Linked DNA regions of Posidoniimonas polymericola. The protein of the gene in region 1 interacts with the protein of each later gene in a pairwise test. Links are inferred from orthologs where the notes say so. Each region holds a gene or a part of one and is shown on either strand. Other genes may lie near its edges.

Region 1 (4,648 bases):
GGTCCTCGAGGTGCATCTCGATGAGCGTGCTGAGCTCCTCGTAGAACGGCATGCCCGGGGTGAGTTGCAGCCGCAGGCACTCCTTGAGGCTCCGCGCGCCGACCCCGGGGGGGTCGAGGTGCTGCACCAGCGCCAGGGCGCGTTCCGCAACGGCCATCTGCTTGACACGGAGCGCATCGGCGTCGCCGTTGAGGTCGGCCGGCAGCGGGGGGAGCAGCTCCTCGAGCGGCGTCTTGAGGTAGCCGTTGCTGTCGAGGCTGTAGATGATCCGGTCGGCCATCTTGCGGACCTCGTCGTCGGCCTCGAACCAACTCAGCTGGTGGCTGAGGTAGTCGGACAGCGACTCGGGACGCGCGACCATGTTGGCCATGGCGTCGTGGGCGCGGTCGGCGTCGGCCTCCATCTGCCCGCGCGAGGGGCGGCTGCGCTCCTCGTAGTCGTCGGGCAGGTTGTCCGCCATGTTGATCAGGCGTTCAAAGTCGTCCTCGTTGTTGGCGTCTTCCTTGACGACCAGCTCGCGCTCACCGTCTTCGGCGCTCTCGTACTCTTCGACCGGCTCCTCGCGGTCGGAGTCTTCGCTCGGCTCCACCAGGTCCAGGCACGGGTTGTCCTCCATCTCCTGCTCGATGCGTTCCTGCAACGCCATGATCGGCAGCTGCAGGATCTCCATCGACTGGATCATCCGCGGCGCAAGCACCTGCTTCTGAGCCAGCTGCATCTGTTGCCCGAGAGACAACCGCATAGGATTTCCCGTTCGTGAATAATAGGACCAGCGGCGACTCACCCTCTTGGGCGTCGACGCGGCGGTAGAGGTAGCATACCCCTGGCAAATCCAGAAGGTCAAACGCCTTGTCCCGCAAGCAGTGCGTGTATAGTCGCGGGAATGGCAGGGAAGCGGCCCCTGCAAAGAATAGCTCAGCCGGACCCGTGGGGGCGTTGGGAACCGCCCCTGGGTCGGCTTGGTCGTCGAACGACCGTAGCGGAAATGCCGCCTGAGCCTCGAGATTGCCCGGGCGGGACCAGCCCCGCGTCCAAGCGGCCTAGCTGCCCCCGCCTATCAGTCCCTCGAGGCCCGGCAGGTTCAGCCCGCCGGTGACCTCCTGGATCGCCTCGGCGCCCTTCTGCTTGGCCTGGGTGAGGGCGTCGTTGACCGCGGCGGGCAGCAGGTCCTCGATCATCTCCTTCTCCTGCTTCTCGAGCAGCCCTGCGTCAATCCGTACGGCGAGCACCTCGGCCTGGCCGTTAGCGTCGACCTCGATCAGCCCGCCGCCGGCCGAGCCGGTCACCTTCACCTGCTTGAGCTGCTCCTGAACGGCCTGCATCTTGCCGCCCAGTTCCTGCGCCTGCTTCATGAGGCCGGCGATGTTTCCAAGTCCTTTGAGCATGTCTGTTCTCCGTAGGTAGGCCGCGGGCGGTCGCCCGAGGGATCAATTCTTGTTGGCGGGCGGCACGTAGCGGAGCTTGTCGGGTTGACCGTCGAACAGCTCGAGGGCCGCCTGCACAAACGGCCGCTGAGCGATTTCGGCCTGGCGCTGCCGGCGGGTCATCCGCTGCTGTGGCGCTGTCACGGCGGGGGCCTTGGCCTCGAACTCGAGGTGCAGCCTGCGGCCGGCCAGCGACTCCAACGCGTCTTCAAGTTGCTGCTTGTGCGCGGGCTGGTCGCACGTGTCGCGGCTGACGGGGTTGTCGAACCGCACGCAGACCCGCCGCTCGTCGACCGCGCCGACTGACACCGCCATCGCCGCCAGGTTGCCGAGGATGCCGCCGACCTGTTTGGAGACCGCCTGCCAAGCCTGCTGCAGCTTGTCGTCGGCGATTGTGTCGCCGGCGGCGGCCGAGGCACTGGGCACTGTGCTGCTAGAGTCGGCGTTCCCTGAGTCGGCGTTTGCTGAGTCGGACTCTTGCTCAGCCTCCTGCAGCGCGGCGTTGGCCGCCGTGGCGGCGTCGATGTCGCGCGGGCGGGGCGGGGCGGGCCGCGGCCGCGCCGGCTCGGGGGGACGCTCGGCGGTGGGCGCGGGGCTGATAGGACGCGGGGCCGCGGCGGGAGGCGGGGCGGCGCCGCTGCCGTTCAGCTGAGAGGTGGCAGGAGCAGCGGACGCGGTGGCATTTGCGGCGCTCGGCTGCTGATTTTTTTGCGGGGCCGTACCAGAGGGGGCCGTACCAGAGGGGGCCGTACCAGAGGGGGCTGGGGCAGACCCGCCCGTCGGCGCGCCAGACGCCGGGGTCGTCCCCGCCGGCGTCGGAGGTTTCGGTTGCGGGGCCGGACCGTTGTCTGGCCCGTTGTTTGGTCCTTTGCTCGGCCCGACCGGGCGTTTGGCGGGCGGGCCCGCGGGGGGCGTCCCCCCCTCACGCAGCGACGCAACCAAGTCGGCCAGATCGTCGAGGTCTTCGAGGTGGCAGACTCTGACTACCGCCATCTCGGCCAGCGTGCGGCTGTGGACGCTCACCCGCAGCCGGGCGGCGGTCTCGTCGAGCACCTGCAGGATCGCCAGCAGCGTCTGCGGGCCGAGCGCGCCCGCCAGCGAGGTGACTTCTTCGGCCTGGCTCGGCAGCGCGTACAAGGCGGCGTCCATCCCCGCGCCGACCGACACCGCCATCACGTCGCGGAAGTAGCCGAGCAGCTGGTCGAGCAGCTGCCCGACGTCGGCCCCACCGGCAATCGCACTGTGCACCTCTGCCAGCGCGCCGGCGGCGTCACGCTCGGCCAGCCGCCGCGCGAGGTCGCTGACCCGCTGGGCCGGCGCAATGCCGAGCAGCCGGTTGACGTCCTCGCCGGTGATCGCGCCCTCGGACACCGCCAGCAGCTGCTCGAGCAGCGACTGGCTGTCGCGCATCGAGCCGGCCGCCCTCATCGCCAGGATCTGCAGCGCCTCGACATCAATGCCGACGCCCTCCGACTCCGCGATCTGCGCGAGCCGCGTCTGGATGGCGGTCGACTCGATGCCGGCGAAGTCGAACCGCTGGCAGCGGGACAAGATCGTGATCGGGATCTTGTTGGGCTCGGTCGTGGCGAACACAAACTTCACATGCTCGGGCGGCTCCTCGAGCGTCTTCAGGAGGGCGTTGAACGCCTCCTTGGTGAGCATGTGCACCTCGTCGATGATGTACACCTTGAACCGCGCGCGGCTCGGGCGGATCGCCACGTTCTGCCGCAGCTGGCGGATCTCGTCGATGCCGCGGTTGCTGGCGCCGTCGATCTCGAGCACGTCGACGTCGTCGCCGGTCGACACGCTGCGGCACACTTCGCACTGGTTGCACGGCGTCGGGGTTGGGCCCCCGTCCGGATTGCCCGTGCAGTTGAGCGCCTTGGCCAAGATCCGCGCGGCCGACGTCTTGCCAACGCCACGGGCGCCAGTAAACAGGTACGCGTGCCCTACCCTGCCCGTGGCGATCGCCTGCTTAAGCGCCTGCGCGACGTGCCCCTGGCCGATCAGCTCGTCGAACGTCTGGGGCCGGTACCGCCGCGCCACCACGACGTACTCGTCGTGGTGCGGAGCCCCCGGAGAGTTTCCGGTGGGGTCGTGGTTGCCAGCAGCGGTTTCGGACATGCCCGTGGCCCTCGGTCACGCCCGCTGGACGGGCAAAAAGAACCCCCCGGCAGGTCCGGCGGCCAGTTGATCAGTGGGGGGAGAGTCAGACGCCAAGAGCTGGCGGCAACGCGGCGGTCGGCGAGAGGCCCCCGCACCTGGTTCACAAACTTATGGCTGCAGTGTTTCCACCCTGACCAGGTTCGCAAGATCCCCATCACAGGGACCCCTCGCCGGCCGCCCCGCGGGCCGCCATGTAGATCCGTATTATGCCCGACGCCCCCGCCGGGAGTCAAAGGGGCGTCCGCGTCCGCTGGCTCGGATCGTGCGGGCGGATTCTACGGATTTGCTAAGAAATCCGGCCTGCCGCGTAGACTACTCGGCTTCGGCGTAGGCTTTCCGCATCGCCTCGGCGGCGGTCAGGTCGCGCAGCTTCGCCTCGGCGATCTGCGCCTGCTGCTGGGCGTCCCCCATCTGCTGGGTGACGCCGGCGAGCTGATCCTCGCTCGCCTTGAGCTGCGCGGAAAGGTCCCGCTGCTCGTTCTGCAGCGAACGGAGCCGACCCTTGAGCTCGTCCAAGCGGGCCTTGGCCTCGGCGACCGCGTCGGCCTTAGCCTGCACCGCGGCGGCGGCCGCCTGACGTTCGGCCTCGGCCGCGCCGAGCGACTGGGCAATGCTCGTCTGGTTAGCCGTTAGGCTCTGCGAGCTTTCGGTCAACGCCGCGATCGCCCGCGAGAAATCAGCCACCTCGGACTCAATCGCCTCACGGGCCGATACCAACTGCTGGCCGGCCGCCTCGGCGCCCTGGGCGGCCTCCGCCGCGGCGCTCGCCGCCGTGCGTAGCTGGTCCAAGGGCGGCAGGGCTGCCCGCTGCTTCTCGACCGCGGCCAGCTGCGTCGACGCGAGCTCGGCCGCCTGCTTGGTTGACTTTTGCGTTTCACGCAGCTTGTCGCGCTGCACGCGGGCCGCCTTGCGTTGCGACTGCAGCTTGGCTACCGCGCCGTTGGCGTCGCTGTAGGCGTGCTCCAGCAGGGCCAGCTTGGCGGCCGCCGCGTCGGCGGCCGCGGCGTCTCCTTCGGCGGGCGGCGACTGCTCCTGTTGCGTGCGGAACTCGGCCAGCT
Region 2 (5,832 bases), on another replicon or contig:
GACTTGGTTGTTCCTGACGCCGAGCTTCACGGCGGCGGAGGCCAGCACAGAGCCGCCATCGACGATCACCTCGCCATACGCCCCCACCCCGATCTCGACATCCTGGCCGTCGACGACCGGATTGGGGTTCACGACGCCGACAACCGTCACGGCCGCGTGGACGGTCGCTGAGAACAGCAGCACCGGCAGCACAGCCGGCAGCACGCCGCGACCCAATTGGCGGGCTCGCATGACAGCGGGTCTCGGGAGGGAGAGGAAAACAAGAAGACCGTTCGGTCCCTCCAGAATGGCAGCGGCCGCACGCCGAGTCAACAAATGCTGGCCTCGCGGCTGCCACCCTGGACAGCGGCCGGCCACCTGCCGCCTAGATTACCGGTGTTTAATGGTCCGTTCCGCTTCTGGCACGGCCGTTGCTTCTCATCAGGCCAGCCACTCAACGGGTCAACGACCCGATTCACCAACGACCAGTTTCAGCACTCAACCGGAGGGAAAAACGATGGGACTTATTTGGGCGTGTATCGTGTGGGCCGTGTTTGGTTTGATTGCGGGCGCGATCGCGCGACTGCTGGTGCCGGGCCGTCAGGCGATGGGCACGCTGGCCACCATGGTGCTGGGCATCATCGGCTCGTTCGTGGGCGGCTTCATCGGCTACATGTTCGCCGGTGGCGAGCTGGTGCAGGCCTCGGGCTTTATCATGTCGGTGATCGGCGCCGTGATCGCGCTGCTGATCTCGATCTACGCCGGCAAGCGGAACGCGACTGTGTAACGCAAACGGCGACAACCGAAAAGACAAAACGCCGCGGGCCCGTCTGCCCGCGGCGTTTCTTTTTGCACTTGTCTCGCGCCGCTCACGCCCCCGCCATCGCGCGGCGGCCGCGGCCGTTCTGGGGCGGCGGCGTGGGCTTGGGCGGGGCGCTGGTCAGGCGGAACGAGCCGGGCGACAGGAACTCCTCGACGCGGTGGCGCAGCTCGGCCTCGAGGCTCACGCGGCGGCCGCTCTCGAGGATCACCGCGCCGCCGTCCGCCAGCATCAGCTGGAGCTTGAGCGGCATCTTGCCCGGGTAGCCGCGGACGATCTCGCGGAGCGTCTTGAGCCCCTCGGCGCCGTGGCGGGTCTCGTCCACCATGATGGTGACGCCGCTGGTGAAGCGGGTCTCGAGTTCGGCGACCGGCATCAGCTCGTTGATGATCAGGTTGACCTCCTCGGCGCCGGGCCGGCGGTCGACCACCGCGCGGATGCCGACGATCGCGTCGCCCACGACCTGGTCGCCGAACTGGGCGAACTGCTCGGGCCACATGATGCACCGCACGATTCCGTCGAGGTCTTCCAGGTCCCACATGGCGTACTTGCTGGGCATGCCGGGCTTGGGGTTCTTGGTGTGGCTCATCTTGATGGCGGCCAGCATGCCGCCCAGCACGACCTCGCTGCGGTGCTCCAGGTTGCCCAGGCTCTTGCTGGTGTGCGTGGCGTAGGTCCGCAGGATCTGCTCGTACTCGGCCAGCGGGTGGCTGGAGAGGTAGTAGCCGAGGACCTCCTTCTCGTAGGTCAGCAGCTGCTTCTCCTCCCAGGGCGCGGCGTCGGGAAGGTCGAGGCAGGCGTCCTCGGTCGCTTCGTCCTCGGCCTCGTCGAACAGGCCCTTCTGGCCGCTGCGGCGGTCGGCCATCGCCGAGGCGCCGGACTGCATCGCCCGCTCGACGCCGGCCATCAGCCGCGCGCGGTCGGCGCCGAACGAGTCGAACGCGCCGGCCTTGACGAGGGTCTCGACCGTGGCGCGGTTGCACGACTGGGGGTCGACGCGCTCGCAGAAGTTGAACAGGTCGGTGTAGGGGCCGTTGGCCTCGCGTTCGGCGACCACCGCGTCGGCGGCGCCGCCGCCGCACGCCTTGATGGCGGACAGGCCGAACAAGATCCGGCCCTCGCGGACCGCGAAGTCGACGAACGAGGTGTTGACGTCCGGCGGGACCACCTCGATCTCCATCCGCTCGCAGTCCTCCAGGTGCTCGACCAGCGCGTCCTTGCTCTTGAAGTTGCGGCCGGGGATGTCGCCCGACAGCAGGGCGGCCATGAACTGCACCGGGTAGTGCGCCTTGAGGTAGGCGGTCATGTACGCGATCAGGGCGTACGCGGTGGAGTGGCTCTTGTTGAAGCCGTAGCCGGCGAACTTCTCGATCATGCCGAACAGCTCTTCGGCCTTTTTCTTGTCGAGCCCCTTTTCCTGCGCGCCGTCGATAAACTGCTCTTGGAACTTGGCGATGATCGGCAGCTTCTTCTTGCTGATCGCCTTGATGCACTTGTACGCGTTGGACAGCTCGATGCCGCCCAGCAGGTTCAGGATCCGCATCACCTGTTCCTGGTACACCATGACGCCGTGGGTCTCGGCGAGGACCTCCTCCATCACCGGGTGCGGGTACTCGGCGGGCCGGCGGCCGTGCTTGACCTCGATGTACTGGTCGACCATGCCCCCCTCGAGCGGGCCCGGCCGGTACAGCGCGGCGGTCGCGATGATGTCGTGGAACTTGTCGGGACGCATCCGCTGCAGCAGGTCGCGGATGCCGCCGGACTCGAGCTGGAAGATGCCCTTGGTCTCCCCGCGGCAGAGCAGGGCGTACGACGGCTTGTCGTCCAGCGGGAACTTGTACGGGTCGATCCGCTCGCCGGTCGACTCCTCGATCAGGTCGATGCTGCGGGCCAGGATCGTTAGGTTGCGGAGGCCGAGGAAGTCCATCTTCAGCAGGCCGGCGTCCTCGACGTCGTTCATCGACCACTGGGTGATGACCTCGGTCTTGCCTTTGACGTGCTGCAGCGGCACGTACTCGCTGACCGGCTCCTTGGCGATCACCACCGCGGCGGCGTGCGTGCCGACGTTGCGCGCCAGACCCTCGATCTTGCGGGCCAGGTCCAGCAGCTCGCGGATCTCGGGGTCGCCCTCGTAGGCGGTCTTGAGCTCGTCGGACTGCTCCAGCGCCTTGTCGAGGCTGATGCCGAGCTGGTCGGGGATCATCGCGGTGATCTGGTCGACGCGGAAGATCGGCATCGACATCGTGCGGCCGACGTCCTTGATGGCCGCGCGGGCCGCCAGGGTGCCGAACGTGCCGATCTGTGCGACGTTGGCTTCGCCGTACTTCTCCTTGACGTACTGGATGACCTCGACCCGCCGCTCCTTGCAAAAGTCGATGTCGATATCCGGCGCCTCCAGCCGGCTGATGTCCAGGAACCGCTCGAACAGCAGGTCGTACTCCAGCGGGCAGACGTGACTCATCTTCAGCGCGAAGCAGACGATCGAGCCCACGCCGGAGCCACGCGCCGTGCACGGGATGTTGCTCGCCACGGCGAAGCGGACAAAGTCCCACACAATCAGGAAGTAGTCCGGGAAGCCGAGCGTGTTGATCACGTGCAGCTCGCGGTCGATGCGGGCCATGACCTCCTCGGACAGCTCGCCGGTCGCGTGCTCGGGCCCCGGGGCGACCCCGTCCTGCCAGCGGTGCGGGGTGTCGGCGTACCGCTCCTTGAGCCCCTTGATGACCAGCTCGCGGAGGTAGGCCTCGCTCTCCTTGATGTCGGGCTCGTCCTTGCCCGGCGCGGTGAAGGTCGGGAAGAACCGCTTGCCGAGCTCCAGCTCGAGGTCGACCGAGTCGGCGATCTGCTGGCTCCGCGCGAGGGCGTCCTCGTGGCCGGGCAGGGCGGCGTACATGTCCTCCGGGCCGCGGAGGTAGAACTGGTCGCCCTCCATCTTCATGCGGTTGGTGTCGGTGCGGTACCGGCCGGTGTTGATGCACAACAGGACGTCCTGCGCCTCGGCGTCCTCCTGGTTGACGTAGTGGGCGTCGGACGTGGCGACCAGCGGCATGCCCATGTGGTTGGCCAGGTCGACCGTCAGCTCGAGCGCCTGCCGCTGGATCTCGACGCCGTTGTTCTGGATCTCGAGGAAGTAGCGGTCGCCGAAGGTGTTGTGGAACCAGTGGACGATCTGCTCGCCCTGCTTGAGGGCCTCGTTGGTGGTTCCGCCGGCCAGCAGGGTGCGGCTCAGCTCGCCGCTGACGCAGCCCGACAAGCAGATGATGCCCTCGGAGTACTGCTTGAGGATCTCCTTGTCGATCCGCGGTTTGTGGTAGAAGCCCTCGAGGTACGCCCGGCTGGCGAGCTTCACCAGGTTCTGGAAGCCGGTGCGGTTCTGGGCCAGCAGCGTCAGGTGGTAGGCGGCCGCCTTGCTGCTGGACGCGCCGCCGCGGTCGCGGCGGCTGCCTGGGGCGATGTACGCCTCGTAGCCGACAATCGGGTTGATGCCCTGGTCCTTGCAGGCGCGGTAGAACTCCAGCGCGCCGTACAGGTTGCCGTGGTCGGTCAGGGCCAGGCCGTTCATGCCCAGCTCCTTGGCCCTGCCTACCAGCTTCTTGATCGGGCTGGCGCCGTCGAGCAGGCTGTAGTGGCTGTGGCAGTGCAGGTGAACGAACGGCTTCGCATCCATCGTGCGGCGGGTCCTTCCTCAAGAATGCGGGAGCAGGGCAGGGCGGGTGGAACAGAGCCCAGGTGTCTCAGTTCTCGGTAGCTTCGAGCACGCTCCAGCATTCTAGCGGCGGCGTGGAGGCGCCGCCAATCGGCCGAAAAACCTGCAGGATTCGCCCGCTGCGTTAAATCGCCAACGTCAAACGCCCACTTCAAACCGCCCACGTCAAACCGATAGCGCCGCGGCGACCAGCACGTTCACCACCGCCGCCACGCCCACCGCCGCGATCGCTACCGCGGTCGCCCGGGCGGTGACCAGCGTCACGGCCTTGTCGGCCAGCCCGTCGGACAGCCCGTCGCGCATGGCGAGCAGGTCGAGCCGGGCGTGGTCGCCCGGGGTGCCGGGGATGTGCTCGATAAGCCGCTCGGTGATTGCCCAGCCGGCGGCGCCGGTCAGCTTCTTGGCGATCCAGCGTCCCTGAGCGGGGAGCCAGCGGTCGAGCGAGTCGCCGCCGAACAGGTCGCCGAGGTGCTCGGCAAGCCGCTCCTTCGCCTGGCCGACCGTCGCGCCGTCGAGCTCGGCGGCCACGGCCTTGGAGCCCTCGGGCCGCTTGTCGCTGACGCCGAGCGCCTGCTTGAAAATCACCTTGCTGAGCATCGGCCCGACACTGGTCGCGTTGACCCAGTCGCGAAGGGTCTCGGTGACGGCCAGCCGTACGCCGCTCGCCAGGCCGGCTAGCATCACGCCGATCGACACCAAAATGCTGACCGCGACCAGCCGCCAGTACGCCTGATCGCTGACCAGGTAGTAGCAGAGCCCGCCCACCAGCAGGGCGAACAGCCCGCCGCCCAACAGGGCGCCGGTGAAGAAGCGGTGGAGGTTGTCGGTGACTAGCCGGAGCAGGAACTTCATGCGGAGAGCTTACAAGATAATGTCGAATGACCAAGCCGGAATGACCAATGGCCGTTGAACGAGAGGCCGTGTGGTCACTGCGGCTTGGTCATCGGCTACGTCACTCGCTGTCCGGCTCGCCGATCTTGCGGAGGTACTCGGCCAGCAGCGATTGGACGTCGAGCAGCTCCTGCCAGTTCTCGAAGGTGACCTCGACCGCCTCGCCTTCCTTGGGGGCCGCGACCGCCTGGATCAGCACCCGGACCCGCAGGTGCAGGTACTCAAGGATCTCGGAGAACTGGGCGGCCTGGGCCGGGCTGAGGCCGACCGGCACGTCGGGGGGCGAGGGGATGTGCAGCGTGCTGCGGAGCTCTTCCTCTTCGGACCACTGCAGCTCGGACTCGTCGTTGGGGCGGTCCTCGGCGCGGCGGGCCAGCTCGTCGGGGTCGAGGTCCTCGGCGATCGGGGTCCCGTTGGCGCGGAGCTCCTCCAGCCG

Evidence for each region. Proteins that work in one complex are often made in the same cells at the same time.
Region 2: the proteins of dnaX (region 1) and dnaE interact in binary tests that used the Escherichia coli proteins (3 or more experiments, as listed by UniProt). The link is inferred for Posidoniimonas polymericola from one-to-one orthologs.

Annotation. Positions count from the first base shown.
Region 1 is NZ_SJPO01000002.1:661,277-665,924, forward strand. Bases 989-3,944 are described here. They hold dnaX (DNA polymerase III subunit gamma/tau), read right to left. Parts: upstream 3,549-3,944; coding sequence 1,428-3,548; downstream 989-1,427. Other genes in these bases: Pla123a_RS06450 (YbaB/EbfC family nucleoid-associated protein), read right to left, coding at 1,041-1,385; Pla123a_RS06465 (WD40 domain-containing protein), read right to left, coding at 3,903-3,944. In the rest of the region: rpoN (RNA polymerase factor sigma-54), read right to left, coding at 1-742; more of Pla123a_RS06465, read right to left, coding at 3,945-4,648. UniProt on the Escherichia coli protein: Part of the beta sliding clamp loading complex, which hydrolyzes ATP to load the beta clamp onto primed DNA to form the DNA replication pre-initiation complex.
Region 2 is NZ_SJPO01000018.1:71,415-77,246, reverse strand. Bases 649-4,788 are described here. They hold dnaE (DNA polymerase III subunit alpha), read right to left. Parts: upstream 4,467-4,788; coding sequence 849-4,466; downstream 649-848. Other genes in these bases: Pla123a_RS23960 (hypothetical protein), read right to left, coding at 4,671-4,788; Pla123a_RS23970 (GlsB/YeaQ/YmgE family stress response membrane protein), read left to right, coding at 649-766. Outside these bases: Pla123a_RS23975 (hypothetical protein), read right to left, coding at 1-231; more of Pla123a_RS23970, read left to right, coding at 497-648; more of Pla123a_RS23960, read right to left, coding at 4,789-5,357; Pla123a_RS23955 (FHA domain-containing protein), read right to left, coding at 5,458-5,832. UniProt on the Escherichia coli protein: DNA polymerase III is a complex, multichain enzyme responsible for most of the replicative synthesis in bacteria. This DNA polymerase also exhibits 3' to 5' exonuclease activity. The alpha chain is the DNA polymerase catalytic subunit.